2 regions of the Pseudomonas sp. AC112 genome follow, and region 2 is predicted to be linked to the other one. Evidence: predicted binding sites of a transcription regulator. Region 2 holds the regulator's gene; the other holds the start of a gene.
What was found. Region 2 encodes FliA, which starts transcription of late flagellar genes. Its sites were predicted from a motif close to CTAAAGTTTNNNNNNNNNNNGCCGNTAA; they were not measured.
Positions count from the first base shown of each region.

Region 1: the regulator FliA is predicted to act here: its motif matches at 8,103-8,130, upstream of AC0IYN_RS26695 (methyl-accepting chemotaxis protein).

Region 1 covers NZ_CEEDCM010000001.1:5,722,157-5,736,637, reverse strand. Annotated here, with positions in the region: gene AC0IYN_RS26730 (molybdopterin cofactor-binding domain-containing protein) at 1-63, shown strand, start outside; gene AC0IYN_RS26725 (TetR/AcrR family transcriptional regulator) at 185-832, opposite strand; gene ggt (gamma-glutamyltransferase) at 994-2,718, shown strand; gene AC0IYN_RS26715 (exodeoxyribonuclease III) at 2,805-3,599, shown strand; gene AC0IYN_RS26710 (FAD-dependent oxidoreductase) at 3,596-5,101, opposite strand; gene AC0IYN_RS26705 (AAA family ATPase) at 5,171-5,692, opposite strand; gene pnuC (nicotinamide riboside transporter PnuC) at 5,689-6,252, opposite strand; gene AC0IYN_RS26695 (methyl-accepting chemotaxis protein) at 6,401-8,035, opposite strand; gene AC0IYN_RS26690 (undecaprenyl-diphosphate phosphatase) at 8,256-9,086, shown strand; gene AC0IYN_RS26685 (DUF1294 domain-containing protein) at 9,083-9,466, shown strand; gene AC0IYN_RS26680 (MmcQ/YjbR family DNA-binding protein) at 10,017-10,373, opposite strand; gene AC0IYN_RS26675 (LysR substrate-binding domain-containing protein) at 10,370-11,278, opposite strand; gene AC0IYN_RS26670 (NAD-dependent succinate-semialdehyde dehydrogenase) at 11,392-12,771, opposite strand; gene AC0IYN_RS26665 (AraC family transcriptional regulator) at 12,929-13,855, shown strand; gene AC0IYN_RS26660 (FMN-dependent NADH-azoreductase) at 14,016-14,481, shown strand, end outside.
Region 2 covers NZ_CEEDCM010000001.1:4,153,710-4,168,190, reverse strand. Annotated here, with positions in the region: gene AC0IYN_RS19285 (protein-glutamate methylesterase/protein-glutamine glutaminase) at 1-215, opposite strand, end outside; gene AC0IYN_RS19280 (chemotaxis protein CheA) at 264-2,468, opposite strand; gene AC0IYN_RS19275 (protein phosphatase CheZ) at 2,480-3,268, opposite strand; gene AC0IYN_RS19270 (chemotaxis response regulator CheY) at 3,287-3,661, opposite strand; gene fliA (RNA polymerase sigma factor FliA) at 3,830-4,570, opposite strand; gene fleN (flagellar synthesis regulator FleN) at 4,567-5,400, opposite strand; gene flhF (flagellar biosynthesis protein FlhF) at 5,506-6,822, opposite strand; gene flhA (flagellar biosynthesis protein FlhA) at 6,835-8,949, opposite strand; gene AC0IYN_RS19245 (DUF6124 family protein) at 9,530-9,733, shown strand; gene AC0IYN_RS19240 (cold-shock protein) at 9,684-9,884, opposite strand; gene AC0IYN_RS19235 (YncE family protein) at 10,382-13,969, shown strand; gene flhB (flagellar biosynthesis protein FlhB) at 14,154-14,481, opposite strand, start outside.

The sequences.
Region 1 (14,481 bases), 1.6 Mb from region 2:
CCACAGTGGAGTGGCTTGGAACAGAAGGTCGCCCACCTGCGCGCCAACCCCGGTACCCACTGACACTGCGCGATAAAAACTGTGGGAGCGGGCTTGCTCGCGAATGCGGTTGTCCAGTCAACCTCTGCAGCGACTGGCACTCCGCGTTCGCGAGCAAGCCCGCTCCCACCTTTGGATTGCGTTTCTACAGGGGGAGGGGAGATACCCCACGCACCACCAAATCACTGATAAACCCCAGCCAATCCTGCTGCTGCCCCTTGTCCGCCAGGTCTTCTCCAAGGAACGAACTCAGCGTGTGCCGGTTGGAGTTATAGAAGTAGCACAGTGACGCAATCATCAAGTACACGTGCTTGAGGTCCACATCCTGGCGAAACACGCCCTGGGCCTGGCCGGCTTCGATGATCGGCTTAAGCACGCCCACGGCTTCCCCCGACAACCTGCGCATCTCGCCAGACTGCTGGGCATGTTTGCCCTGGTGCAGGTTCTCGATGCTCAGGATCGCCACGAATTCCGGGTGTTTGACGTAGTAGTTCCAGATAAACGCCACCAGGTCACGCAGGGCCTGCTCCGGTGCGTCGAGGTTGAGCTTGAGCTTGCTTTCGGCTTTGTTGAACTGCTCGTAGGTGTGTTCCAGCACGCAGACAAACAGGTGTTCCTTGCTGCCGAAATAGTAATAGAGCATGCGGTCGTTGGAGTCGGCTTCCTTGGAGATGGTGTCGACGCGCCCGCCGGAATAACCGTCGCGGGTGAACACCTTGACCGCCGCCTGGAGGATGCGCGCGCGGGTCTGGTCGGCCTGTTGGGCACGGATGCCGGTCTTCTTGATCGCCATGTCAAAGGGGCCTTGCAAGACAGTCTGGGCGCGAAATATAGCATGGGGTTTTTCGGGTCCGTTCTGTGACCGACAAGTTCTGTAATAAAAACGCCATTGCGCTGGGGATTCAATCCGCGCCGGGCTATTTTGGTGCGTCTTAATAACTAGAGTAGCCATGGATGAAATACCAACCCTTCAGCCGTACCTTGATTGCCACCACCCTGGTGTTGACGGTCAGTGGTGTACACGCCGCGTCCCAGGCCCCGGTGGCCGGTGAAAATGGCATGGTGGTAACGGCCCAGCATTTGGCAACTCATGTCGGCGTGGATGTGCTCAAGGCCGGCGGCAATGCGGTCGATGCGGCCGTGGCCGTGGGTTACGCACTGGCCGTGGTCTACCCTGCGGCGGGTAACCTGGGCGGCGGTGGCTTTATGACCGTGCAACTGGCGGACGGGCGCAAGACCTTCCTCGACTTCCGCGAAAAAGCCCCGCTGGCGGCCACCGCCAATATGTACCTGGATAAAGACGGCAACGTCATCGAAGGCCTCAGCGCCAAAGGCCACCTGGCCGTGGGTGTACCGGGCACCGTGTCGGGGATGGAACTGGCCCTGAGCAAATACGGCACCCTCAAGCGCGCCCAGGTCATCGCCCCGGCGATCAAACTGGCCGAAAACGGCTTTGCCCTGGAGCAGGGCGATATCGACCTGTTGCACACTGCTACCGGCGAGTTCGAAAAAGACAAGGACATGCGCGGCATCTTCCTGCACAACGGCCAGCCAATGCAGGTGGGCCAGAAGCTGGTGCAGAAAGACCTGGCCAAGACCCTCAAGGAAATCTCGGCCAAGGGCAGCGACGGTTTCTATAAAGGCTGGGTCGCCAAAGCCCTGGTGGACTCCAGCCAGGCCGGCAAGGGCATCATCACCCAGGCTGACCTCGACAAGTACAAGACCCGCGAGTTGGCGCCCATCGAGTGCGACTACCGTGGCTACCACGTGGTCTCGGCACCGCCTCCGAGCTCCGGTGGCGTGGTGATCTGCCAGATCATGAACATCCTCGAAGGCTACCCGATGGCCGACCTCGGCTATCACTCGGCCCAGGGCCTGCACTACCAGATCGAAGCCATGCGCCACGCCTACGTGGACCGCAACAGCTACCTCGGCGACCCGGACTTCGTGAAGAACCCGATCGAGCACCTGCTGGACAAAAACTACGCGGCAAAACTGCGCGACGCCATCGAACCGCAAAAAGCCGGTGACTCCCAGGCGATCAAGCCGGGCGTGTCGCCCCATGAAGGCAATAACACCACCCACTATTCCATCGTCGACAAGTGGGGCAACGCAGTGTCGGTTACCTACACTCTCAATGACTGGTTCGGTGCGGGCGTGATGGCGAGCAAGACCGGGGTGATCCTCAACGATGAAATGGACGACTTCACCGTCAAGGTCGGCGTGCCGAACATGTACGGTCTGGTCCAGGGTGAAGCCAACGCCATCGCACCCGGCAAGGCGCCGCTGTCGTCGATGAGCCCGACCATCGTGACCAAGGACGGCAAGGCCGTGATGGTGGTCGGCACGCCGGGTGGCAGCCGCATCATTACCGCGACCTTGCTGACCATCCTGAATGTCATCGACTACAAGATGAACATCCAGGAAGCCGTGGATGCGCCGCGTTTCCACCAGCAATGGATGCCGGAAACCACCAACCTGGAGACCTTCGCGGTCAGCCCGGATACCCAGAAGATCCTCGAAAGCTGGGGCCACAAGTTTGCCGGGCCTCAGGATGCCAACCACCTGGCGGCGATCCTGGTCGGTGCGCCGTCCCTGGGTGGCAAGCCGGTGGGTAACAACCGTTTCTATGGGGCGAATGATCCGCGTCGCAACACCGGGCTGTCGCTCGGCTATTAAGGCCTGACGCAGTAAAAAAACTGTTGGATTGAACATCCGTTCCTCTCCAGGGCTCTACCCCAAGAGCCCTGGAAGGACCGGACCCCATGAAAGCCCTGAAAATCGCCACCTTCAATATCAACGGCATTCGTGCCCGGCTGCCGAACCTGCTGCAATGGCTGGCGCGGGAACAGCCCGATGTGGTGTGCCTGCAGGAGCTAAAGGCCCCCGAAAGCTTATTCCCCTATGCTGACTTCGAAGCGGCCGGCTATGGAGCGATCTGCCTGGGGCAAGCGTCCTGGAACGGGGTAGCGATCCTGGCGCGGGATGCCCAGCCGCTGGAGAGTCGGCGCGGTTTGCCCGGTGATGACAGCGACACGCAAAGCCGCTATATCGAGGCCGCCGTGCATGGCGTACTGGTCGGCTGCCTGTATTTGCCCAACGGCAACCCGCAACCCGGGCCGAAGTTTGAGTACAAGTTGGCGTGGTTCGAGCGCTTGATTGCCTATGCAAAAGCGCTGCAAGCCAGTGAGCATCCGGTGCTCCTGGCCGGGGATTTCAATGTGGTGCCCACTGACCTGGATATCTACAACCCGCGTTCCTGGCTCAAGGATGCCTTGCTCCAACCGCAAAGCCGCGAGGCTTACCAGCGCCTGCTGGACCAAGGGTGGACCGATTCGGTGCGCCACCTGTACCCCGAGGCGCGCGTCTATACCTTCTGGGATTACTTCCGCCAGCACTGGCAAACCAATTCAGGCCTGCGCATCGATCACCTGTTGCTCAACCCGGCGCTCGCGCCTTATCTGAAAGACGCCGGCGTGGATGCCTGGGTGCGCAACGAGCCCCACGCCAGCGACCATGCGCCGACGTGGATTCAACTGGGCACACGTAAAAAACGCTAACGGCTGCGGATCAGTTCGAGGGCTTCGGTCTTGCCCAGGGGCTGCTGCATGCGTTGTGACAGGCGCGCCATCGCTTGCGGGTGTGCGCAGGCGATCACCGCTTCCACCTGGTCGTCATGGCAGAGCAGGGCGATGAAATCATGCTGTTGCAGGTCGCCTTCCAGGTGCAGTCGGTTCCAGTGCTGCGGGTGGCCGAGCACCTCGAAGGTCTTGTCGAAGTGATAGGTCCAGAAGAACGGCACGTCGGCGTACACCTGGGTGTCACCGAGCATAGTGCGCGCCGCCAGCACGCCGAGCTGTTGGGCCAGGCGCCAGTGTTCGATGCGCGTGGGTTGGTGCTGCCAGGGGAAGGTCACGTTGTCGCCGGCGGCCCAGAGGGCCGGCGCAGCCTGCAGTTGATCATCGACGACAAGTGATTGGTCCTCGGCTTTGGTAACGCCGTCGATAAAACCTGTGGCGGGTGTTACGCCGACGCCCATCAACACCAGGTCGGCCGCCAGGCGATTGCCGTTTTTCAACAGCACCGTACTGACGGCGCCATGCCCGTCCAGGCGTTCGGGCTCGGTGTTGCTGTGAAAGATCACGCCGTGGTCTTCGTGCAACTGGCGCAGGGCGCCGCCGATGCGCTTGCCCAGTTGCGCTGCCAGCGGGATGGTGTGGCGGCTGACCACCTGCACAACCAGGCCGCGTTGACGCAGGGCCGACGCCGCCTCCAGGCCGATAAAACTGTCACCGATGATCACCGCGCAGGTGGCGTGTTCTGCGGCCGCGCTGATACGCGCGGCGTCTTCGCGGCTGCGCAGCACGAACACGTTATTGAGCTGGGCACCGGGGATATCCAGGGGGTGTGCGTTGCCACCGGTGGCGACCAGTGCGGCGTCGTAGTCGAACTGGCGGCCATCAGCCAATTCGATGCGCTTGCCGATGGCGTCCAGGCGCTGCACTTCGCCGTGAATGTTCGCGCTCTCGTCCAGCAGGGGCGGGGTGTCCTCGGCTGCCATTTCACCGGCAATCACGAATTTGCTCAGGGCGGTGCGATCGTAGGCGGGCTGCTGTTCGCGGTCGATCCACAGCAAGCGCCCGGCAAACCCGTGGCGTTTGAGGGTGGCCACGGCGGCGGCACCGGCGGCGCCTGCACCGATCACGGCAAAACAGCGGGTGTCCTCGCGGGGCTGCGTGGGCTCGGCGCTGATGGGCTCGTCACCGACACTTACCACGCCATCGTGAACCTGTACCGGGTATTGCCTGAGCCCGACCAGCGCCGGCGGTTCCTGCACGGCGCCGCTGTCCACGGCGAACGCGGCCTTGTGCCAGGGACACACGATGCGGCCTGCGCAGATCACGCCTTTTTCCAGCGGCGCACCCGCGTGCGGGCAGTCGGCCTGGAAGGCCCGGACCTGGTCACCGACGCGGACCAGCAACATGGGGTGCGTCGCGGTCTCGACACGCACACCCCGGTTTTCAGGCAGGTTGATCAGGCGGGCAACGATACGCATATTCATGGGCCAGTCTCCTTTAGAAGGTTGACTGACGGGCAGGGCGATGAACTGCGTCGGCCCGATGGTCGGTCGCTACGCCAATAACTTCGCCACAGCCGCGAAGGCCATGACGCGGCGCTGTGCCCAATCTCCACCGATCACCACGCACGGTTGGTGGTGATGCCGCATCCAGTCCAGGCTGGCCTGGAAAAACGCCTGGCGGTCCGCCAGTTCCGGTTGGCAGCGTTGGCCGTCGGCGGTCCACTCCACATCCTCCGGCGAGAGCAGCAGGTGCAGGTCGTAGTGACGTGCCAGCAGTTCACTGTCGAGCCAGGCCGGGCAGTCACCGAACAGGGTTTGGCTCCAGAGTCTGTTGGTCAGCAGGTGCGTGTCGAGGATCAGCAACTGCGGCTGCTTGGCGCGCGCGGCGTCTTCCCAGGCCAGTTGGCCACGGGCGATGTCCGGGATGTCGGCCAGGGTGGTGTCGCGTTGATGGTGATCGATGAAGTGCCGCACGTATTCGCCCACCATCAGCCCGCCGAACTGCGCGTGCAGCTGCGCCGCCAGCCAGCTTTTACCGCTGGATTCCGGGCCGGCCAGTACCACCACCTTCATGCGTGCAGCGCCGGGTCGGTGCGCCATTCACGCCAACCTTGCACGGCAATCACAGTAAACAGCGCGTAGAGCGCGGCGGTAAGGTAAAGGCCTTTGTAGAGGAACAGCCCGACGAAGATCACATCCACGGCAATCCACAGCGGCCAGCACTGCACGCGCTTTTGCGCCATCCACATTTGCGCCACCAGGCTGAAACCGGTGAGGGCGGCGTCGAGCCAGGGTTGCGCGGCGTCGGTCCAGTGCGCCATGGCGGCGCCGAGCAACAGGCTGCCGAGGGCGCCCACCGCCAGGCTGGCGAGGATGGCCGGCACGCCCAGACTGGTGACCTGCCGGCCCTGCTTGACCGCGCCGGCGCGGGTCCACTGCCACCAACCGTAGACCTGCAGCGCGGCATAGACCACCTGCAAGAGCATGTCGGAATAGAGTTTCACGTCAAAGAACACCCAAGTGTACAGCAACACCATTACCAGCCCGATGGGCCAGCACCATGGGTTCTGCTTGACCGTCAGCCAGACGGCGATCACCCCAAGGGCGGCGGCGAACAGTTCAAGCCCGGACATGAGGGTTCCTTGGGAGCGTGGGAGAGGGCGGGGATTGTAACCAAAGATGATCATTTGTAGCAGCGGGCTTGCCGGCGATGGCGGCCTTGAGTGTTGCGCGGGTCTCAAGGGCCTTATCGCCGGCAAGCCGGATCCTGCAAGTGGAGTGTCAGACTTTGAATTGGCGCAAGAGCCCATCGAGTTGGTCGCTCAGGCCGCGCAAATGCGCACTTGCCACGCTCGACTGTTCCGCCGCCAACGCGGTGCTGTGGGACAGACCGGCGGCTTGGGTGACGTTCTGGTTGATGTCTTCGACCACATGGGCCTGTTGCAGGGTGGCGCTGGCGATCGAGGCGTTGAGGCCGTTGAGGTTGCGCAGGGCCTGGCCGATGGCAGTCAGGCTGGCACCGGCCTGGCCGGCCTGTTCGATGGTCAGTTGCGAGGCACTGTGGCTGTCGCTGATGACCTTGACTGCCGCTTCCGAGTGGCCTTGCAGGCGTTCGATCATGCCCTGGATCTCGGCAGTGGATTTTTGCGTGCGCTGGGCCAAAAGCCGCACTTCATCGGCCACCACGGCAAAGCCACGGCCTTGTTCACCGGCGCGGGCGGCTTCAATCGCGGCGTTGAGGGCCAGCAGGTTGGTTTGGTCGGCAATGGAGCGGATCACTTCGAGTACGCTGCCGATCTGGGTGCTTTCGGCGGACAGGGTGCGGATCACCTCCACCGCCTGGCTGATGGTGCCGGAGAGCTGGTCGATCTGCTGCAGGCTGCCGTCGATATTGACCTGGCCTTGTTGCGCCTGGGCCTGAGCGTCGCGCATTTCGCTGGCGGCGTGTTCGGCGTTCTTGGCCACGTCCTGCACGCCGTAGGTGACTTCATTGATGGCGGTGGCCACCAGCTCCATCTGCTGCGATTGTTGCTGGCTGCGGTCGTGAGCCTGGGTGGCGTTGTTGCCCAGCTCCTGCGAGGACTGGCCCAGGGCGTTGGCGCACACCTGCAATTGGCTCACCACCTGGCGCAGCTTGGCGGTGAAGCTGTTGAAGTGTTGGGACAGTTGGGTGACTTCGTCCCGGCCATGGGTGTCGAGGCTGCGGGTCAGGTCACTTTCGCCGCTGGCAATGTTGCCCATGGCGTTCACCGCATCCTGCAAAGGCCGCACGATACTGCGCGCGATCAGTGACACCAGCAACGCCATGACCAGCGCGATCCCCAGGCCGATGAACGAAGCTTTCCACACCTGGCCGCTGAACTCGGCCTGCACGTCATCCACATACACGCCCGAGCCGATAATCCAGCCCCAGGGTTCGAACAGCTGGATATACGAGGTCTTGGCCACTGGCGCGTCGGCCCCGGGCTTGGGCCAGCGATAATTGACGATGCCGGCGCCCTTGGCCTTGGCCAGGATCACGAACTCATTGAACACGGCAAACCCGTCCGGGTCGCGGATGGCCGAGAGGTTCTGGCCATCGAGCTTGGGGTTGGCCGGATGCATGATCATCACGGGCGTGAGGTCGTTGATCCAGAAATAGTCGTCATGGTCGTAGCGCAAGCCGCGTACCGCGCTCAAGGCCTGCTTCTGGGCAGCGTCGCGGGTCATCACGCCGGTGGTTTCGAGGCTGTGATAAAACGTCAGGATCCCGCTGGCGGTCTGTACCACGTGTTGGGTCTGCTGGCGCTTGGCCTGGTACAGGTCGTCATGGATCTGCTTGAGCATCAGCAAACCCAGGGCCAGCAGCATCAGCACGGCGACTATCAGGATCAGCCACAGGCGCCGGCTGATCGACATATTGCGCAAACTGTTCATCGTCCTGTCACTCCGTGCTTTTTATAATTGTGGGGGCTGCATCGACTTTTCCGACTTGTCTGATAGGCTTTCGGCCTGTAATCGCAAAACCTGAGTACCGTCTGATTTTTCACGAAATTTTTGCAGGCCGGCGTTGAAAATCAGCACCGGCCTCTGTCGTCAGTGAACCACTAAAAAAGATTAATAAGGCATGCCGTTGAGCATGACCTTTGGGGGAAGCATGGATTTTTGGACCGCCATTCAGGCATTGATTCTTGGCATTGTGGAGGGGCTTACCGAGTTCCTGCCGATCTCCAGTACCGGCCACCAGATCATCGTCGCCGACTTGCTCGACTTTACCGGCGACCGTTTCAACGCCTTCAACATCATTATCCAACTGGGCGCAATCCTGGCGGTGGTGTGGGAATTTCGCGGCAAGATTTTCGAAGTGGTCAGCGGGCTGCCGACCCAGCGCAAGGCCCAGCGGTTTACCGTCAACCTGTTGATCGCCTTCCTGCCGGCGGTGGTGTTGGGGGTGATATTCGCCGACCTGATTCACCACTACCTGTTCAACCCGATCACCGTGGCCACGGCGTTGGTGGTGGGCGGCATCATCATGTTGTGGGCCGAACGCCGCCAGCACGAAGTACACGCCGAAACCGTCGACGACATCACCTGGAAAGACGCGCTCAAAGTCGGCCTGGCCCAGTGCCTGGCGATGATCCCGGGCACCTCGCGTTCCGGCTCGACCATCATCGGCGGCCTGCTCTTTGGCCTGTCCCGCAAGACCGCCACCGAGTTCTCGTTCTTCCTGGCAATGCCGACCATGGTCGGTGCGGCGGTGTATTCGGGCTATAAATACCGTGACCTGTTCCAGCCCGCGGACCTGCCGGTGTTCGCCATCGGCTTCGTGACCTCCTTCATCTTCGCGATGATTGCCGTCAAGGGCCTGCTCAAATTCATTGCCAGCCACAGCTACGCCGCGTTTGCCTGGTACCGCATCGCATTCGGCCTGCTGATCCTGGCGACCTGGCAGTTCGGCTGGATCGACTGGGCGGCCGCCAAGGCATGATGATCCAGCACCCCCGCCTGAAAGCGGCGATCTTCGCGCTGCTGTGTGCTGCGCCGTTGCTGGGCTCGGTGCTGGTGTGGCAACGCGGCGAAACCGTTATCCCACTGGCGGCCTATGGCCTTGTCAGCGTGATCGCGTTCTTCCTTTACTGGAGCGACAAACGCAAGGCGCGCACCGACAGCTGGCGCACGCCGGAAAACATTCTCCACGCCGTCGAACTCGCGGGCGGCTGGCCAGGAGCGCTGATTGCCCAACAAGTATTCCGGCACAAGACGCGGAAGGTGTCTTATCAAGTGCTGTTCTGGGTGATCGTGCTGTTGCATCAAGTGTTCTGGTTGGACCAACTGTTCCTGGGCGGCACCCTGTGGTCAGTCCTATAACTACAACTTCGTAGCAACCAACGCCAACCACGCCAACCACGATGCGAAGCGAGCCGCTCTTGATGTTGATCTGGCTTTTGATCTTAAGCGCCCCATCAAACACGCTGGCCGGAATTCGACAGGGATTTGGGGGGTAAACCGGCAGGGATGCCGGTTTAGCCGCCCCGCGCCATGGATGGCGCGTGGCGGCGGCCCCCCAAATACCTGTCGGATTACGGGCACACCGAGCGTGAGCGAGGTGCCGAGTGTTGGGGCAAGAGCCTTTTGGTTACTTTTGGGCTCTTTTCAAAAGTGACCCGCCGTAAGGGCGGAACCCATAGCAGCCGTTACCCAAGTAACGGATATGTACCCGGTCTGATCCAACATCCAGGTCGGCTGCCAGGCCGCCTTCGCAGGCAAGCCAGCTCCCACATTTGGACCGCGGGGCAACAGTTAGAGAGTGGTCGGCTGTCAGGCCGCCTTCACAGGCAAGCCAGCTCCCACATTTTTGGATCGCGGGGCAACAGTTAGAGAATCCTCGGCTGTCAGGCCCCTCGCCATACCCAACTACCTACGCCTCCAACAACAACCCAACCTGCGTACGCTTAGGCAACTTACTCACCACCAACTGATGTGACCGCCGCAACAAACCCCGCAACTCCTCAGCCCCCAACGGATAGGGCGTATTCATAATCACCCACTGCGCCCGCGCCAGATACGGCGCCGGGTGAATACCTGGGCGATCCACATGCCCCAGGAACAACTCCTTGTCCACCTTGAACGCCAACGACTCACCGCGCAGATTCTGCAGCGCAAACATCTTATTGCCCGCAATCGAAAACACCCGCACGCCACCCCACTTGTAGTCTTCCCGCGCGCCCGGCAGGCTCAGGCAGAACGTCGCGACTTGGGCTTCATTCATCTTCATAACAGGCGGTCTCCACACCCTTTGAACCCTTCTTCCAGGTAATCGATCCAGGCACGAATGGCCGGCAACACGCCACGGCGATGCGGGTACACCGCTTGCAGCCAGCCACCCGGCAAGGACCATTCCGGCAGCAATTGCACCAAGCGGCCACTGGCCAGTTCCTCTTCACAGTACATCATCGGCAAGACGGTAAAGCCCAGGCCCATGATGGCGCTGGCCTTGCGCACAATAAAGTCGTCAATCCCCAGCCGAGCCTCCATCGCCAAATCGTGAGCGTTGCCCTGGGGATCGAGAATGCGTTGATGCACCAAGCGGTCCGCCTCCAGTGCACCGAGGATCGGCAATTGCTTGAGGTCATCCAGGGTTGCCACCTGGCGACCGAGCATCAGCGCGGGGCTGGCTACCAGCACGGTCTGTGCCTGACGCAGGCGTTTGGTGACCAGCAGCGGGTCTTCATCGCCGAGTTCGCGTACCCGCAACGCCACATCAATGCCTTCGGCCACCAGGTCGACGCGGCGGTTGACCAGGGTCATCTCCAATTGCACCTGCGGGTGGGCGGCGAGAAAACCTGCGACCAACTCCGGCAGGATGTGCTGGGCCATGCCCACCGGGCAGCTCACCCGCAGTCGCCCACGGGGTTCACTGGACATGCTGGCCACCGCCTCATCGGCCATTTCCGCCTCCAGCAGCATCGCCTGGCAATGCCGCAGGTAGCGCTCGCCGACGGCGGTGAGGGTCAACTGGCGGGTAGTGCGTTGCAGCAGGCGTGCACCGAGACGTTCTTCGAGCTCGGCAATGCGCCGCGACAGCCGCGACTTGGGAATCCCCAGCAGTCGCCCGGCTGCGGCGAAGCCACCGGCTTCCACGACTTTGGCGAAATAGTAGAGGTCGTTGAGGTCTTGCATGATCAACCTATTGTCCTGTCAATGGGACGAACTATCCGCGCCTGGCGTGTGCAAATCCACCAGAAAAAAAGCCAGCACCTTGTGGGCGCTAGCTTTTTTTTCGGCGGAACTGCCTAGAACTGTGCGCCCGCCATCAACACATACTTCACATGCACATACTCTTCGATCCCGTAATAGCTGCCTTCACGGCCATAACCCGATTGCTTGATCCCACCAAACGGCACCGAGGCAGTGCCCACCGAGCCGGAGTTGAGAATCACCATGCCGGCTTCCAACTGGCGCGACAGGCGCAACGACCGCCCCAGCGCGCTGGTGTAGGCATAGGCGACCAGGCCGAATTCGGTCTGGTTGGCACGGGCGATCACTTCGTCTTCGTCCTTGAAGGAATAGATCGCAAACACCGGCCCAAAGATCTCCTCGGTCGCGAGCGCAGAATCGTCCTGCAGGCCGGTCAACACCGTCGGCTCGTAGAACAGGCCGCCTTTGGCGTGAGGCTTGCCCCCCATCAAGACCTTGGCGCCGGCGGCCTTGGCGTTTTCCACCAGGCGCACAACCTTGTCAAAACCCAGTTGATTGACCAGCGGGCCGACCACGAAGCCTTCGCGCAGGCCCTGGTCCACTTCGATCTCGGCCACGGCCTGCTTTACGCGCTTGATGAAGTCTTCAAGGATGCTGTGCTGCACAAAGATCCGGTTTGGCGAGATGCACACTTGGCCGGAGTTGCGCAGCTTGGCGCTGACCAGTCCCTTCACCGCCTCATCCAGATTGGCGTCCTGGAACACGATAAACGGCGCGTTGCCGCCCAGCTCCAGGGTCATCTTCTTGATGCTCGCCGCGCATTGTGCAGCGAGCAATTTGCCGACGCCGGTGGAGCCGGTGAAGGATATCTTGCGGATGCGCGGGTCGCCCGTGAGGATCAGGCCGATTTCCTTGGGGTCGCCCACCACCACCTCTAGCACACCTTCCGCGATACCGGCCTGGCGGGCGTATTCGAGCAGCTTGAGGGCGGTGAGCGGGGTGTCCTCGGCGGGTTTGATCACCATGGTGCAACCGGCCGCCAGAGCAGTGGCGACCTTGCGGGTGATCATCATGAACGGGAAGTTCCAGGGTGTGATGGCGGCCACCGGGCCGATGGCTTCCTTGGTCACCACCACATTGGCGTTACGGTCGTGGGTGGGGATTGTGTCGCCGTAGACGCGCTTGGCTTCCTCGGCGTACCACTCGATAAAGCCCAGGCCGTAGTCGATTTCGCCGCGGGCTTCGCTGAGGCATTTGCCGTTTTCGCGGCAGAGCAGTTCGGCGAAGGCTTCTTTGTCAGCCTTCACCGCGTCATGCCAGCGGCGCAGGAGCTCACTGCGCTCCTTGGCGAGCCTGGAGGACCATTCGGGGAACGCGGCGCAGGCACGGTCGACGGCGGCCTTGACCTCGTCTGCGCTGTTCTTGGCGACGCGGCCGATTTCTTCACCGGTGGCAGGGTTGTAGACGATAAGCATGGGGGATCTCCGAGGGCTGAACGTACGGTTTCAGGCTACGGGCATGCGGTGTTCGAGCGAATATCCATTCCAATGTGCTGATTGCCTATTCCTATAAGTCCGTAGCGTCGCTGCCGGTCACGGGGTACCGTGGCGCTTTAACCAAGGGCCCGTGACCATGGACCGTACAGACAGAATCATCGAGCTGATGGGCACCCTGGCGCCTGTCGAAGGCTATAACCTGAGCGCATTGGATGACGTGCGCTTCCTGCGGTCCAACCGCCCACTGCACCGCGTGCCGGTGCTGTACGACCCTGGCATTGTGATCGTCTGCCAAGGGCGCAAGCGCGGTTTCCTGGGGGATGAGATTTACCTGTACGACGCCCAGCACTATCTGGTGGTGTCAGTGCCGGTGCCCTTCACCATGGAGACCGACGCCAGCGAAGCCGAGCCGATGCTGGCGGTGTACCTGCGCCTGGACTTCACCGTTGCGGCAGAGTTGATGGTGGCGCTGGATGACTTTCCGGCGTTGGTCGAAGCCAAGCCTCGGGGCATGTATTCGTCGCCCATGGATGACTTGCTCAGTGAGTCGTTGTTGCGCTTCCTGGAGGCCATGAGCGTGCCGATGGATGCGCACATTCTCGGCCCGGCGCTGATGCGCGAAATCTACTACCGGATCATCACGGGCGAGCAGGGCGGTTCGATGCGCGCCGCGTTGAATCGCCAAGGCCAGTTCGGCAAGGTGGCGCGGGCGATTCGCAAGATCCATGGGTGCTATGAGCAGCACCTGGACGTAGAAGAACTGGCCAAGGAAGCGATGATGAGCGTGCCGAGTTTTCACGCGCATTTTCGCACGGTGACGGACACCTCGCCGATGCAGTACCTCAAGTCCACTCGCCTGCACCAGGCGCGGTTGCTGATGCTGCGCAGCGATATCACCGCCGCCTCGGCCTGCGCCAAGGTCGGCTATGAAAGCGCTTCGCAGTTCAGTCGCGAATTCAAGCGCTTCTTCGGCCGCACGCCCCAGGAAGAGATCCAGTGGATGAAGCGCACCTATGCATTGCCGGCGCCTACGTCGGCGTCGATTTACGTGTCGTCCCACTGAGCAGGGTGAGTTGGGAGTGCATTGCAATCTGCCCGCTGGTTGGATTGTCTCATCAGCGGGACAAACAGTCGCATTTTGGCCCTCTAATCGTTTATTCGGATCATCTGTAGGATCAACTCCACTTGATCGCCACGTCGCGATCCTCACTTGGAGTTCACCCATGAAACTGTTGCATATCGATTCCAGCATCCTCGGCGACAACTCGGCCTCCCGTCAGCTCAGCGCGGGTGTGGTCAAGGCCTGGCAAGCGGCGGAGCCGGGCCTGGAAGTGACTTACCGCGACCTGGCCAGCGAAGGCATCAACCACTTCTCCGGCGCGACCCTGGGCGCCCTGGGCACCGCTGCCGAACTGCGTGATGCCGCGCAGAAACACGAAGCCGAACTGAGTGCATCATCGCTGGCTGAATTCCTCGCCGCCGATGCCGTGGTGGTCGGTGCGCCGATGTACAACTTCACCATTCCAACCCAGTTGAAAGCCTGGATCGATCGCATCGCTGTCGCCGGCCAGACCTTCCGCTACAGCGAAGCCGGCCCCGAAGGCCTGTGCGGCAACAAGAAAGTCATCATCGTGTCCACGGCCGGTGGCCTGCATGCCGGTCAAGCGTCCGGTGCCGCCCATGAAGGCT
Region 2 (14,481 bases):
TGCATGATGTGCCGAACTGCCGTGATGCCATCCATCATCGGCATCTCGTAGTCCATGGTGATCACGTCCGGTTTCAACGCAATGGCTTGATCAATCGCCTCTTTGCCGTTGGTGGCCGTGCCGACCACCTGGATCGTTGGATCGGCGGAAAGAATTTCCGAGACGCGGCGGCGGAAGAAACCCGAATCGTCCACCACCAGGACCTTGACTGCCATAAACACTCCGTTAGGCGGGGCGGGCAATACCGCCCTGCCCCACCAGAATCAAATACGCCGAGCGGCGTAACGCTTGAGCATGCTCGGAACATCGAGAATCAGCGCGATCCGACCGTCACCGGTGATGGTCGCACCCGACATGCCCGGGGTTCCCTGCAGCATTTTGCCCAAAGGCTTGATGACCACTTCTTCCTGGCCAACCAGTTGATCGACGACAAAGCCGATCCGCTGGGTGCCCACGGAGAGAATCACCACATGGCCTTCGCGCTGCTCTTCATGCTTGGCCGATGCCACCAGCCAGCGCTTGAGGTAGAACAGTGGCAACGCCTTGTCGCGCACGATCACCACTTCCTGGCCGTCCACCACGTTGGTGCGCGACAGGTCGAGGTGGAAGATCTCGTTGACGTTGACCAGCGGGAAGGCGAAAGCCTGGTTGCCCAGCATCACCATCAGGGTCGGCATGATCGCCAAGGTCAACGGCACCTTGATAACGATCTTCGAGCCCTGGCCCTTGGTCGAGTAAATGTTGATCGAGCCATTGAGCTGGCTGATCTTGGTCTTCACCACGTCCATGCCGACGCCGCGGCCCGACACGTCGGAAATCTCGGTCTTGGTCGAGAACCCCGGGGCGAAGATCAGGTTGTAGCACTCGGTGTCGGTCAGGCGATCGGCGGCGTCCTTGTCCATCACGCCACGCTTGACCGCGATATTGCGCAACACGGCCGGGTCCATGCCCTTGCCGTCGTCGGTGATCGACAGCAGGATGTGGTCGCCTTCTTGCTCGGCGGCCAGGATCACCTTGCCGTTGCGCGACTTGCCCGAGGCTTCGCGTTCTTCCGGGGTTTCCACGCCGTGGTCGACGGCGTTGCGCACCAAGTGGACCAGCGGGTCGGCCAGGGCCTCGACAAGGTTTTTGTCGAGGTCGGTCTCTTCACCCACCAGTTCCAGGTTGATCTCTTTCTTCAGCTGACGCGCCAGGTCACGAACCAGGCGCGGGAAGCGGCCGAAGACTTTCTTGATCGGCTGCATCCGCGTTTTCATCACGGCGGTCTGCAGGTCGGCGGTCACCACGTCGAGGTTCGACACGGCCTTTTGCATGGCTTCATCGCCGCTGCTCAGGCCCAGGCGCACCAGGCGGTTACGTACCAATACCAGTTCGCCGACCATGTTCATGATGTCGTCCAGGCGCGCAGTATCAACCCGCACGGTGGTTTCGGCTTCACTGGCAGGCTTCTCGGCCACCGGTGCTGCAGCGGCACGCGCCGGAGCCGGTGCTGGCGCTGCGGCTGGCGCGGCAGCCGGCTTGGTAGCCGGGGCCGGCGTTGCGGCTTTGGCAGCCACCGGTGCTGCGGTCGCAACCGCTGCGGCCGGGGCCACTTCGCTGAACTTGCCCTTGCCGTGCAATTCGTCCAGCAGGGACTCGAACTCGTGATCGGAGATCAGGCCATCACCCGCCGGTGCTGCACTGGCAGCGGCAGGCGCCGCAGCCGTGGCGGCGACTTCCGGCAAGGCGTCGGCCACGAAGGTGCCCTTGCCATGCAGTTGGTCGAGCAACGCTTCGAATTCGTCGTCGGTAATGTCGGTGCTGGCACTGGCGGCAGGCGCCTGCGCAGCAGCAACCGGTGCGACAGCATCGGCCGCAAACTGGCCTTTGCCATGCAACTGGTCGAGCAGGGACTCGAACTCAGCGTCGGTAATGTCTTCGCTGGTCGGTGCCGCGACGGCAGCCGCCGGCGCCTCTGCCTCGGCCTTCACGGCACTGAGGGAGTTGAGCAGCTGTTCGAACTCGCTGTCGGTCACATCCGGCTCGGCTTCGGCCACAGGCTCGGGAGCCGCCTCAACCACAGGCGCAGCCGAGGTGTCGGCCGGTTCCGCCAGGCGCGCCAGGGCGGCCAGCAGTTCCGGGGTGGCCGCGGTGATCGGGGCACGTTCGCGCACTTCGCTGAACATGCCGTTGACCGCATCCAGCGCTTCGAGAATCACGTCCATCAGTTCCGAGTCGACGTGCCGCTCACCCTTGCGCAGGATGTCGAACACGTTCTCGGCGATGTGACAGCACTCCACCAGCTCATGGAGCTGGAGGAAGCCGGCGCCCCCTTTTACAGTGTGAAAACCGCGAAAAATTGCATTGAGCAGGTTCGCATCATCCGGGCGGCTTTCCAGCTCGACCAGTTGTTCGGACAGTTGCTCTAAAATTTCGCCGGCCTCTACAAGGAAATCCTGAAGGATTTCTTCATCGGCGCCGAAGCTCATGTGGGTGCTCCTTAGAAGCCTAAACTGGATAACAGGTCATCTACGTCATCCTGACCTGACACAACGTCTTCACGTTTATCGGCATGAATCTGCGGACCTTCACCCTTGGCGAGATGTTTTTGTGGATCTTTTTCCGAGAGGATCGCTTCGCGGTCATGTTCAATGCCGGCAAAGCGGTCAACCTGGCCTGCCATAAGCACCAATTTGAGCAAGTTGCTTTCCACTTCGGTGACCAACTGGGTCACACGCTTGATCACCTGGCCGGTGAGGTCCTGGTAATCCTGGGCGAGCAGAATGTCGTTGAGGTTGCTGGAAACCGTGCGGTTTTCCTGCTCGCTGCGTGACAAGAACCCGTCGACCCGACGCGCCAATTCACGAAACTCTTCAGCCCCCACTTCCCGGCGCATGAAGCGGCCCCAGTCAACGCTGAGGGCCTGGGCTTCGTTGGCCATGCCGTTGACCAGGGGCGTGGCGTTTTCCACCAAGTCCATGGTGCGGTTGGCCGCCGCCTCAGTCAGCCTGACCACGTAGGACAGGCGTTCGGTGGCATCAGTGATTTGCGAAATTTCTTCGGCCTGGGGCATATGCGGGTCAATCTGGAAATTGACGATCGCACTGTGCAGCTCGCGTGTGAGCTTGCCCACTTCCTGGTACAGGCCGCGGTCACGGGTCTGGTTGAGCTCATGGATTAACTGCACCGCGTCGCCAAACTGGCCTTTTTCAAGGCTGTCGACCAACTGGTGAGCATGCTTTTTCAGGGTCGACTCGAAGTCTCCCTGTGACGTTTCTTTATGCTCCATAGCTCCCCCGCGATGGCATTAGCCGTGGATGCGTTCGAAGATTTTTTCGATCTTCTCTTTCAAGGCCAATGCAGTGAATGGCTTGACCACGTAACCGTTAACCCCGGCTTGGGCGGCTTCGATGATCTGCTCACGCTTGGCTTCGGCGGTCACCATCAGCACAGGCAGGCTGCGCAGCTTTTCGTCAGCGCGCACGTGGCGCAGCAAGTCGATGCCGGTCATGCCCGGCATGTTCCAGTCCGTTACCAAAAAGTCGATGCTCCCGCTGTTGAGGATCGGAATCGCCGTAATGCCGTCATCCGCCTCGACCGTGTTAGTGAACCCAAGGTCACGCAACAGGTTTTTTATGATCCGCCGCATCGTTGAGAAGTCATCAACGATGAGGATTTTCATGTTCTTGTCCAATTCGACCTCCAAGCAGTCTTAAACGCGCCCAGCACCTGGACGCGCCATTTCAATCAACAGGCATTACACAAAAAGGACTGCCGAGGGCACCACGGGTCGAACCCGCGAAGGCTGCTTGCCCTCGCGGTATCGTCTGCAGTGTCCCCACACTGCCTGTCAGCGCGCTCGCCACTCTCCCAAACGCCCCCGCAAGCGGGCTGCGCACTGGCTGTGCAACTGGCTGACCCGCGATTCGCTGACCCCCAGGACCTCACCGATTTCCTTGAGGTTCAGCTCTTCGTCGTAGTACAGCGCCAACACCAGTCGCTCACGCTCCGGCAAATTGGCAATCGCGTCCGCCAACGCCCCCTGGAAACGCTCATCTTCCAGGTCACGCGATGGCTCCATATGAGCGCTCGCGCCGTCCTCGTGCAGCCCTTCGTGTTCGCCGTCCTGCAAGAGGTCGTCGAAACTGAACAGGCGGCTGCCCAAGGTATCGTTCAAAATCCCGTAGTAATCGTCGAGACTCAATTGGAGTTCGGCCGCAACTTCGTGATCTTTAGCGTCGCGACCGGTTTTTGCTTCAATTGCGCGAATTGCGTCACTGACCATGCGCGTATTGCGATGCACCGAACGCGGCGCCCAGTCACCTTTGCGCACTTCATCGAGCATCGCGCCACGTATGCGGATACCCGCGTACGTCTCGAAACTCGCCCCCTTGCTCGCGTCGTATTTGGTCGACACTTCGAGCAAGCCGATCATGCCCGCCTGGATCAGGTCTTCGACCTGGACGCTGGCGGGCAGGCGTGCCAGCAAGTGATAGGCGATACGCTTGACCAGGGGCGCGTAGCGCTCGATCAATTCGCCCTGGCTGTCACGGGCAGACTTCTTGTACGCGTTGTAGCCGGTCGCTGTCATAGCACGGGTCCTGCGCTCGTCTGATGCACCAATCGCTCGACGAAAAACTCCAGATGCCCCCGAGGGTTGGCGGGCAACGGCCAGGTATCGACCTTCTGGGCAATAGCCTTGAACGCCAATGCGCATTTGGAACGAGGGAACGCTTCGTAGACTGCACGCTGCTTTTGCACAGCCTTGCGCACACACTCGTCGTAGGGAACTGCGCCGACGTATTGTAAGGCGACATCGAGGAAGCGGTCCGTGACCTTGGTCAACTTGGCGAACAGATTGCGCCCTTCCTGCGGGCTCTGGGCCATGTTGGCCAGGACGCGGAAGCGGTTCATGCCGTAGTCACGGTTAAGCAGTTTGATCAGGGCGTAGGCGTCGGTGATCGAGGTGGGTTCATCGCAGACCACCAGCAACACTTCCTGCGCAGCGCGCACGAAGCTGACCACGGACTCGCCGATCCCGGCGGCGGTGTCGATCACCAGCACGTCGAGGTTGTCGCCAATATCACTGAAAGCCTGGATGAGGCCGGCATGCTGCGCCGGGCTCAGGTGCACCATGCTCTGGGTGCCCGAGGCAGCCGGCACGATGCGGATGCCACCGGGGCCCTGCAGCAGCACATCGCGCAGCTCGCAGCGGCCCTCGATCACATCGGCAAGGGTGTGTTTGGGTGTCAGCCCCAGCAGAACGTCCACGTTCGCCAAGCCCAGGTCAGCATCCAGCAGCATGACGCGACGGCCAAGCTCTGCCAGGGCCAGGGACAAATTCACTGACACGTTAGTTTTCCCGACGCCACCTTTGCCGCCGGTCACCGCGATCACCTGTACGGGATGCATGCTGCCCATTTTATTTCTTTACCTTGTCTTGCTTAGACGCAGGCTACATGGCTTGGCCGCGTGAATCGCTTGCAGACCATCGATGTAGATACATTTCACGGTGTTCATCCTGACTCAACCCACCCGCTTTGCCGGGTTGTGGTAAAGGTCGGCGAACATATCGGCCATCGCTTCCTCGCTAGGCTCTTCTTGCATTTGCACGCTGACTGCACGGCTGACCAACTGATGACGGCGCGGCAGATGCAGATCATCCGGGATCCGCGGCCCGTCGGTCAGGTAGGCGACCGGCAATTCATGACTGATGGCCAGGCTCAGCACCTCGCCCAGGCTCGCGGTCTCATCGAGCTTGGTGAGGATGCAACCGGCCAGGCCACAACGCTTGTAACTATGATACGCAGCGGTAAGAACCTGTTTCTGGCTGGTGGTTGCAAGCACCAAGTAATTTTTCGACTTGATGCCACGCCCCGCCAGGCTTTCCAACTGCATGCGCAATGCCGGGTCGCTGGCTTGCAGGCCGGCAGTGTCGATCAGCACCACGCGCTTGCGCAGCAAGGGGTCCAGGGCGTTGGCCAGGGACTGGCCCGGGTCGACATGGGTCACCGACACATTGAGGATCCGGCCCAGGGTCTTGAGCTGCTCCTGGGCACCAATACGGTAGCTGTCCATGCTCACCAGCGCGATATTCTGCGCGCCGTACTTGAGCACGTAACGGGCCGCCAACTTGGCCAGGGTGGTGGTCTTGCCCATGCCGGCAGGGCCGACCATGGCGATCACACCGCCCTCTTCCAAGGGTTCGATTTCCGGGGTGACGATCATCCGCGCTAGGTGGGCCAGCAACATGCGCCAGGCCTGGCGAGGCTCTTCGATTTCGGTGGTCAGGGCCAGCAGGTCGCGGGACAACGGGCCAGACAGGCCGATACGTTGCAAGCGACGCCACAGGTTGGCCTGTTGCGGCTTGCTGCCTTGCAGTTGGGTCCAGGCCAGCGAGCCAAGCTGCACTTCAAGCAGTTCGCGCAGGCCGTTGAGTTCAAAGCGCATCGAATCGAACACGCGCTGGTCAACCGCAGGCGCCGGAGCAGGCGCAGCAGGACGCGGCGGTTCTTTGAAGGTGGGCTCGACCAGCGGCTCGGCAGCAGTCAGCGGCAAGCCGGCGAACAATTGGCGGTTGGTGGTGGCATCGCTGTCGCCGCGCATGCTCAGTTCAGCCTGGGCCGAGACAATCCGCGAAGCGGTCTTGCGCAGCTCGTCTTCGAGCTCCATGTTCGGCACGCGCGGCGCCAGGGCCTGGGGTGTGTAGTCCAGGGCAGCCGTCAGCTCGACACCGCCGGCAATACGACGGTTTCCGATAATCGCGGCGTCGGCGCCCAGCTCATCACGCACCAGTTTCATGGCCTGACGCATATCGGCGGCGAAAAAACGCTTAACTTGCATAACCCACTACCCTCAGCCGTTGGGCCCTACTGTCGCGACGATAGTCACTTGCTTGTTGTCAGGAATTTCCTGATAAGCCAAAACGTGCAAATTCGGTACTGCCAGGCGTCCAAATCGCGACAACATCGCTCGGACCGGGCCCGCCACCAGCAGAATCACCGGTTGGCCCTGCATTTCCTGGCGCTGTGCGGCGTCGATCAACGAACGCTGCAGTTTCTCAGCCATGCTTGGCTCCAGCAGAACGCCCTCTTCCTGGCCTTGTCCTGCCTTCTGAATACTATTGAGCAATATTTGTTCCAACCTTGGTTCCAAGGTGATCACAGGCAGCTCGGAGTCAAGCCCTACAATGCTTTGGACGATTGCGCGCGACAATCCGACGCGCACCGCAGCCACCAGGGCGGCAGTATCTTGACTCTTGGCGGCATTGTTGGCGATGGCCTCGGCAATGCTGCGAATGTCGCGTACCGGCACCTGTTCGGCCAGCAGCGCCTGCAACACCTTGAGCAACTGCGACAGCGACAGGATGCCCGGTACCAGTTCTTCGGCGAGTTTTGGCGAAGCTTTGCCGAGCAAACCCATCAATTGCTGGACTTCCTCGTGGCCGATCAGCTCGTGGGAGTGTTTGTACAGGATCTGGTTGAGATGGGTAGCGACCACCGTGCTGGCGTCCACCACGGTGTAACCCAGGGACTGTGCCTGGCTGCGCTGGCTGATTTCGATCCATACCGCGTCCAGGCCAAAAGCCGGATCTTTGGCGGTGATGCCGTTGAGGCTGCCGAACACCTGCCCCGGGTTGATCGCCAGTTCGCGGTCCGGGTAGATCTCGGCTTCGGCCAGGATCACGCCCATCAGGGTCAGGCGATAGGCACTCGGGGCCAGGTCGAGGTTGTCGCGGATGTGCACGGTGGGCATCAAAAAGCCCAGGTCCTGCGACAGTTTTTTGCGCACGCCCTTGATCCGCGCGAGCAATTGGCCGCCCTGGTTGCGGTCCACCAGCGGGATAAGGCGGTAGCCGACTTCCAGGCCGATCATGTCGATCGGGGTCACATCGTCCCAGCCCAGCTCCTTGGTTTCCTGGGCGCGGGCCGGGGATGGCAGCAGCTCCTGCTGGCGCGCGATCTCTTGCTGGGCCTGGACCTTGACCGCATTCTGCTTTTTCCAGAACAGGTAGGCACCGCCAGCCGCCATGGCCGCCATGCTCAGGAACGACACATGAGGCATGCCCGGCACGATCCCCATGATCGCCATGATGCCCGCCGCCACGGCCAGGGCCTTGGGCGAGGCAAACATCTGCCGGCTGATCTGCTTGCCCATGTCTTCGGAGCCCGACGCACGGGTTACCATGATCGCCGCAGCTGTGGATAACAACAGTGATGGCAATTGCGCCACTAAACCGTCACCGATGGTCAGCAGCGCGTAAACCTTGCCCGCATCGCCGAAGGTCATGCCGTGCTGGAAGATCCCCACGGCCATGCCGCCGATAAGGTTGATGAACAGAATGAGCAGGCCGGCGATGGCGTCACCGCGCACAAATTTGCTGGCACCGTCCATGGAACCGTAGAACTCAGCCTCCTGGGCGACTTCCAGGCGACGGGATTTGGCTTGGTTCTGGTCGATCAGGCCGGCGTTTAGGTCGGCGTCAATCGCCATTTGCTTGCCGGGCATGGCGTCAAGGGTAAAACGTGCGCTCACCTCGGAGATCCGCCCCGCGCCCTTGGTGACAACGACGAAGTTGATGATCATCAGGATCGCGAACACCACGATACCGACCACGTAGTTACCGCCGATCACCACCTCACCGAAGGCCTGGATCACCTTACCGGCGGCGGCGTGGCCGTCCTGGCCGTGCAGCATGACCACACGGGTCGACGCCACGTTCAGCGCCAGGCGCAGAAGGGTCGCCACCAGCAGAATGGTCGGGAATACCGCGAAATCCAAGGGCCGCAGGGCATACACACAGACCAGCAATACCACCACAGACAGGGCAATGTTGAAGGTAAAGAACACGTCGAGCAGGAACGGCGGCATCGGCAACATCATCATTGCCAGCATCACCAGCAACAACAACGGCACACCCAGATTGCCTCGCGAGAGGTCAGTCAGGGTGCTGCGGGCGTTGCCGAGCATTTGAGAGCGATCCACCACCGGTATTCCTCGTGTCCTTTGAAGCAAAGTTTTGACGCAATTGGGCGTCTTGCAGGCGGTATTGCAAGAAGCCTTCCAACTTTTGCTTTGGCCCTTCGATGACCTCCCAAGCGACCAAGCAAGCCGGTTGTAAATCAATTCAACTGTGGGAGCGGGCTTGCTCGCGAAAGCCGTGGGTCAGATAGCACATTCGGCGACTGATAGTCCGCTTTCGCGAGCAAGCCCGCTCCCACATTTTGGATTTGTGTTCACCGGCCGCTACCGAGGAAATTTCCGACAAGGTTTTGGGGTTGCCTCTAGGAAAGCCGCTCTCTAGTCTCCGTACACCGCTGCAAACGCAGTGGTCGGGCGTCGCGGCCCGGTTTACTACGGAACAAAAGCACCATCTCCCTTTCAGTAAGCGGTTTTCTATCGTCTACTGTGCGGCGCTATGGCGGCTGTGCGCGGGATACCTTCGGGTATGCCGGGTTGTTCCTAGACCGGTCCGCGAACCTGCGTACAGCTGCCACCCTCCATCGCGTCGCGGCGATCAGTGGCGGCTCCACTTTTTAGGAACCTCACAATGATCAAACCCACCCCAAATCCCTCCATCAGTCTGTTTACCGTCGTAGACACTCTCAAAACCGAAGACCTGCTGGTCAACCTCACCGAAACCCTCGCCTCGGCCGACGCGCTGATGAGTGATTTTGCGTTTGAATTGGGAACGATCATCAAGCTCATAGGACGCGGACGTTCTCGGCCTGAGCGCCTTTGGGCCCTTGCGTAACCTCGAACTCCACTTTTTGGTTCTCTTCAAGCGTCCTGAAACCGTCGGCCGTGATGACCGAGAAGTGGACAAATATATCGCCCCCATCGTCTTGAGTGATGAACCCAAACCCCTTCTCCGCGTTAAACCATTTCACCGTACCTGTTGCCATTGCCGTTCTCCTGACTTACGGGATAACACGAACCTCAGACGCATAGACTGCATCAGGCCCATGGACTCTCAGAACTTCCACTCGCAGGCCTACGGCAAGCCGAATGCGTCGTGAATCAACGAAATCCACTCGCACATCGCCTTCGCCGCCTTCCAGGGCAATCAAGCCCTTCCCGGATGCTTGATCGTAAGATTTGACGATGCCTCTGACCGCTTTCAACCATTCTCTCTGCATCTCGTCCACAACCTGTTCACAGTACTTAAGGCAATGGAACCGCGAGAACGCTCGTATGACTACTGTCAAAGTTGACAGGTAGAGAGGGATTTTCGATATCCGACGGTCTAACGTGCCTAGCCCCCAAAGCCGTTCGTCGACACTGTCATTTCTCACAGCTAGCCCAAAGTCTCATCCGGCGTTACACCTGTTTGCAGCTACAGCCTACGTCGTGCACAGGGCGTAGAGACCCTCCCCTTAATCGTCTGCAAAGGTTTAGGATCATGACAAAACATTCCCAGCCCCCCGTCCCTGAATCGTCAGACGCTGCGCCTCCGCCTGCAGCAAACTACCCGACGGTACCCCCTGATCCCAGCGACGCTTCGGTCGAACCGTCGCCACTGAATCCCAAGTTTCTGGTCCCCCCCCAACCAGGGAACAGACCCAGAACTCCCGATTCGTTCAACTCGGTCGCCTTCGCCGATTTACCGCTCTACATCCCCAATGTCACCACCCCCTATGTCGGTTATCACGGCGCACTCAACATTGCAGCGACAGAAGTTCACAAGGAACTCGGCGTACTGTTCGTTTTACTACCTTATCTGGATAGAGCTGAGTTCGACGTGCTGCACTTGTTTTACGGGGATGAATTAGATTACGTCGCTGCCTACACCATCACCAAAGACGATATCGAAACTAATCGGCCCATTCCGATGTATGTCCCCCCAAATCGCATCATCCATGGGCCTGTCAGCCCCGTGTTCATCAGAGTGAGCATCTTCGGAGGTGGTACGGCGGAAACCCTGCATCTGAACCTGTTCGTTGATAAGGCACGTCCAGCAGACGATAATCCGATAGCCAGCACAGTGCAAAACGAAAACCTGCACTTGCCCATATTTCCTCAAGACCTTATTGACTTTGGCGTGGGTCCGGATGACATCGGCGTGCCCATTGCTGTGCGAATCAAACACTACCCCGTCGATACCTCGCGACCTGCCAACACATTCCGCAAAGTACGCGACCGTATTCGCCTGAGTATCGGCGGCAGGATCATCCCGCATAGCGTGACAGAGGGTGAAGCTGGCGGGACGGATGACATCTTCATCCGGGTCAATACGTCGGATTGGATAGCCATCGGCACCGGCTCCCATGTCTGCGAGTATGAAGTGGTCGATGAAGCGGGCAACCACTCCGACGGCTGGTCGCCCGCGCAGGTCCTTGACGTAATGTTGGAGGATGGTGCTGAACCGTTGCTGCCAATTGCCTTTGTCCAGGAAGCGCCGGATAACATCCTGGACCATGACACGTTGGTGGGCGATGCCCATATCTTCATTTTCATCAGCGGTAATGGCTATGCCATGGGCGATATCATCCGGGTTACGATCAATGGGCGCACCGCAGGCGGCGAGCCCCTTATCACCAATTATGACTCGCCCCCCCTGACCTCTACCACCGCGTTCTACCTCACGCTCCCCCTGCCCAACGAAGATGTCAAAGCCCTGGTCGGTGGACGCTTTCAGCTGAGATACAAGCGAATCCGCAGTGGTGTACCGGATAGACTCTCACGCAGCAATATTGTCGGCGTGATCGGCACAGAACTGCCGGTCGGGCTGGCGCCACCTTATTTTATCGAAGCACAACACGGCGATATTCTCGAACCCCAGGAGCTGTTCTTCACCGCAGTCATCCCTGAATACGTCGGCCAGAAGTACTACGATCTGGTGACCCTGATCCTCATTGGCACTTACGTCAACGGAAACCCCTACTACGACGAGTACGAAGATATTGCCGGGGACGGCGACGGGTTGCGCCTGATTCCCAATGGCCCGAACGGCGATATCGCCAAGTTGGAGGGGGGCACCCTGCGCATCTATTACCTGGTCGAGAACGAAAATGGCCTGCGCCCCCCCTCTCAGGACCGGCTTTATAACGTCGGACAACCAGCGGCATCCTTGGCAGAACCGCGCATATTGGAGGCCCCTGGGCCGCTCTATCAATTCGATCCTTCGGTTTCGCCGGGCGATGCCAATGTGCGCGTGTTGCCCGATGCGGATATCAAGGATGGCGATACCGTAAGGGTGTATGCCTTGGGCAACGCAGCAGGCGGCACTCCCTCAATACCCCCGTTTCCGGTAACGGCCTTTTGGGAGGGGCGTACGCTGCCGTTTCCGTTGCCGCGCGCCAACGTGATCGCCAATACCGTGATGCGTATTTATTACGCACGGGAGCGGCAAAATGCGCCAACGCGCTTTTCCCATGAGGTGCGTATGGGGGTCGGCGCCAAACTGGATTATCCGGCGCCACAGGTACTTGAAGCCACAGGGACGGGCCACAACACGGCCCTGCTCAATCCTCGTCATGTATTGACCCCCCCGGTTGTGACCATCCGGGTGATTTCTGACAAGTTCCCACCGTCTGCCGACATCAAGGTGTTCATTACGGGCAAGCCTGGCATCGGCATGCCCGACATACCGGCAAAACCCGCACGTCCCGAACCCGGGACCAACTATGTCAATTTTACGGTACCGAACACGTTTGTCCCGGCTTACCTTGGCGAACGGTGCACGGTGTATTACAACGTGATCGAAGTGGGGAAAAGCACCAAGTCAGATGATCTTGAGTTGAGTGTTGGGGCGTTTACTCAAGATGAGTTGGACTTGGTGAGTATTCCTCAGGCGCCAGACAATGTGATTATTGCAAACGAGGGCAATGACGTTGAAATAAATAAATGGCCTTTCATCTCGACCGCCCAAGCCGTTTTTATCGAACTGGAAAGCACCACCAATCACCCACTACGCGCGGGCAGGAAAGTGTCGTCGGCTGAACTGGGGGCCGGAAAAACCCAAGACTTGATACCGGCGAACTACCTGCAAGGGTTATCGAGTGATGATGAAATAACTATTGAGGCGCGGGTCTCGTTGGATGGGAGTGGCAGTCTCATTACGGCAATACCTTTCAAATCTGTTAGCTATCGTATTAAAAAGAAAGCTGAAATAATTAAAATCATTCCTATTGGAGGCTATCCCTATTCAATCGCCGCCAGCGCAGATGGCAAGCGAGTCTACGTTGCCAGTAGCACCCACCCCAGCACCGGAAGGGTATCAGTTATTGATACAGAAGACTTTACTGGTATAAGAATCATCACCACTGAGGGCATGGATATACGCGACGTAGCAACAAGTCCAGACAGTACGAGACTGTATATAGCAGGCGGCGCAAACGGCGCCTATCCAAACGGTTTTATGGCTTATGAAACCACAAACTTCACAAGGCTAATACTGCAAACCGGATACCATACCTATCGCATAGGCGTGAATCCAAACGGTCGTCAATTAGTCATGGCCCATTGGAGCACCGGGGGAAACTTCATACGCTTTGTGAACACAACAACATTTGGCTATAAAAGCATCCCCTCCCCCACAAGCACTATTTTCACTTCCCAGTACACCAATCCAGAAGGAACACTGGGTTACAGCAGTGGTTATCTATTTGATCTGGTAACTGAAACTGTAAAAACAACTACACCCGTCACAGGGGATTATGCCGCTTTTAGCTATCAACGCCCAAGGCTTTACATAGTACAAAACAGCAGCATTACAGTAGTTGATTCAAACCTCAACTCAACTGTGGCCGCCCTTCATGGATTTCACGGCCTGCGAAATATTGTATGCGACCCTCACCAACCACGGGCCTACGTGGTAGATCAAATAGCTAACTCTGTCATCACACTTGACATCAGCGCCGACACCCCCAGAATAATTGATACAATTACGTCAATTATACAGCCCTTTGCGCTCGCTCTTTCACCCGACAGCAAATACCTCTACGTCGGTGCGTCGTCCGACGAGTCCCTGGTGGTGATAAGACTTTAATAACTTCCACAACGACCTTATACGCCATTTATTGACTTTAAAATGGAGCCCACAAAAAGCCCTGCCTCATCTGAGGCGGGGCTTTTTAAAACTTAAGTTTACCCCCCCCCAGCAACGCTTAAATAATCTTGCCCCCAAAAAAGTGCTGTTTGACATTCTGTTAACATCCCAAGGCCAATACACTTCAAGAATCGCGCCGCAAATCCGGAGGAATCGGCAAGTCTTTCAACGGATCCGGCCGCTTGCCCTTGCCCGCGCGGTACTGGCGAATCTGATAGACGTACGCCAGCACCTGGGCCACAGCCAGGTACAGCCCCGCCGGGATTTCCTGGTCCAGGTCGGTGGAATAGAAGATCGACCGCGCCAGCGCCGGCGACTCCAGCAGCAGGATGTCATTGGCCACCGCAATTTCGCGGATCTTCAGCGCAGTAAAATCACTGCCCTTGGCCAGCAGCATCGGCGCGCCGCCCTTCTCTGGGTCGTACTTGAGCGCCACGGCGTAGTGCGTCGGG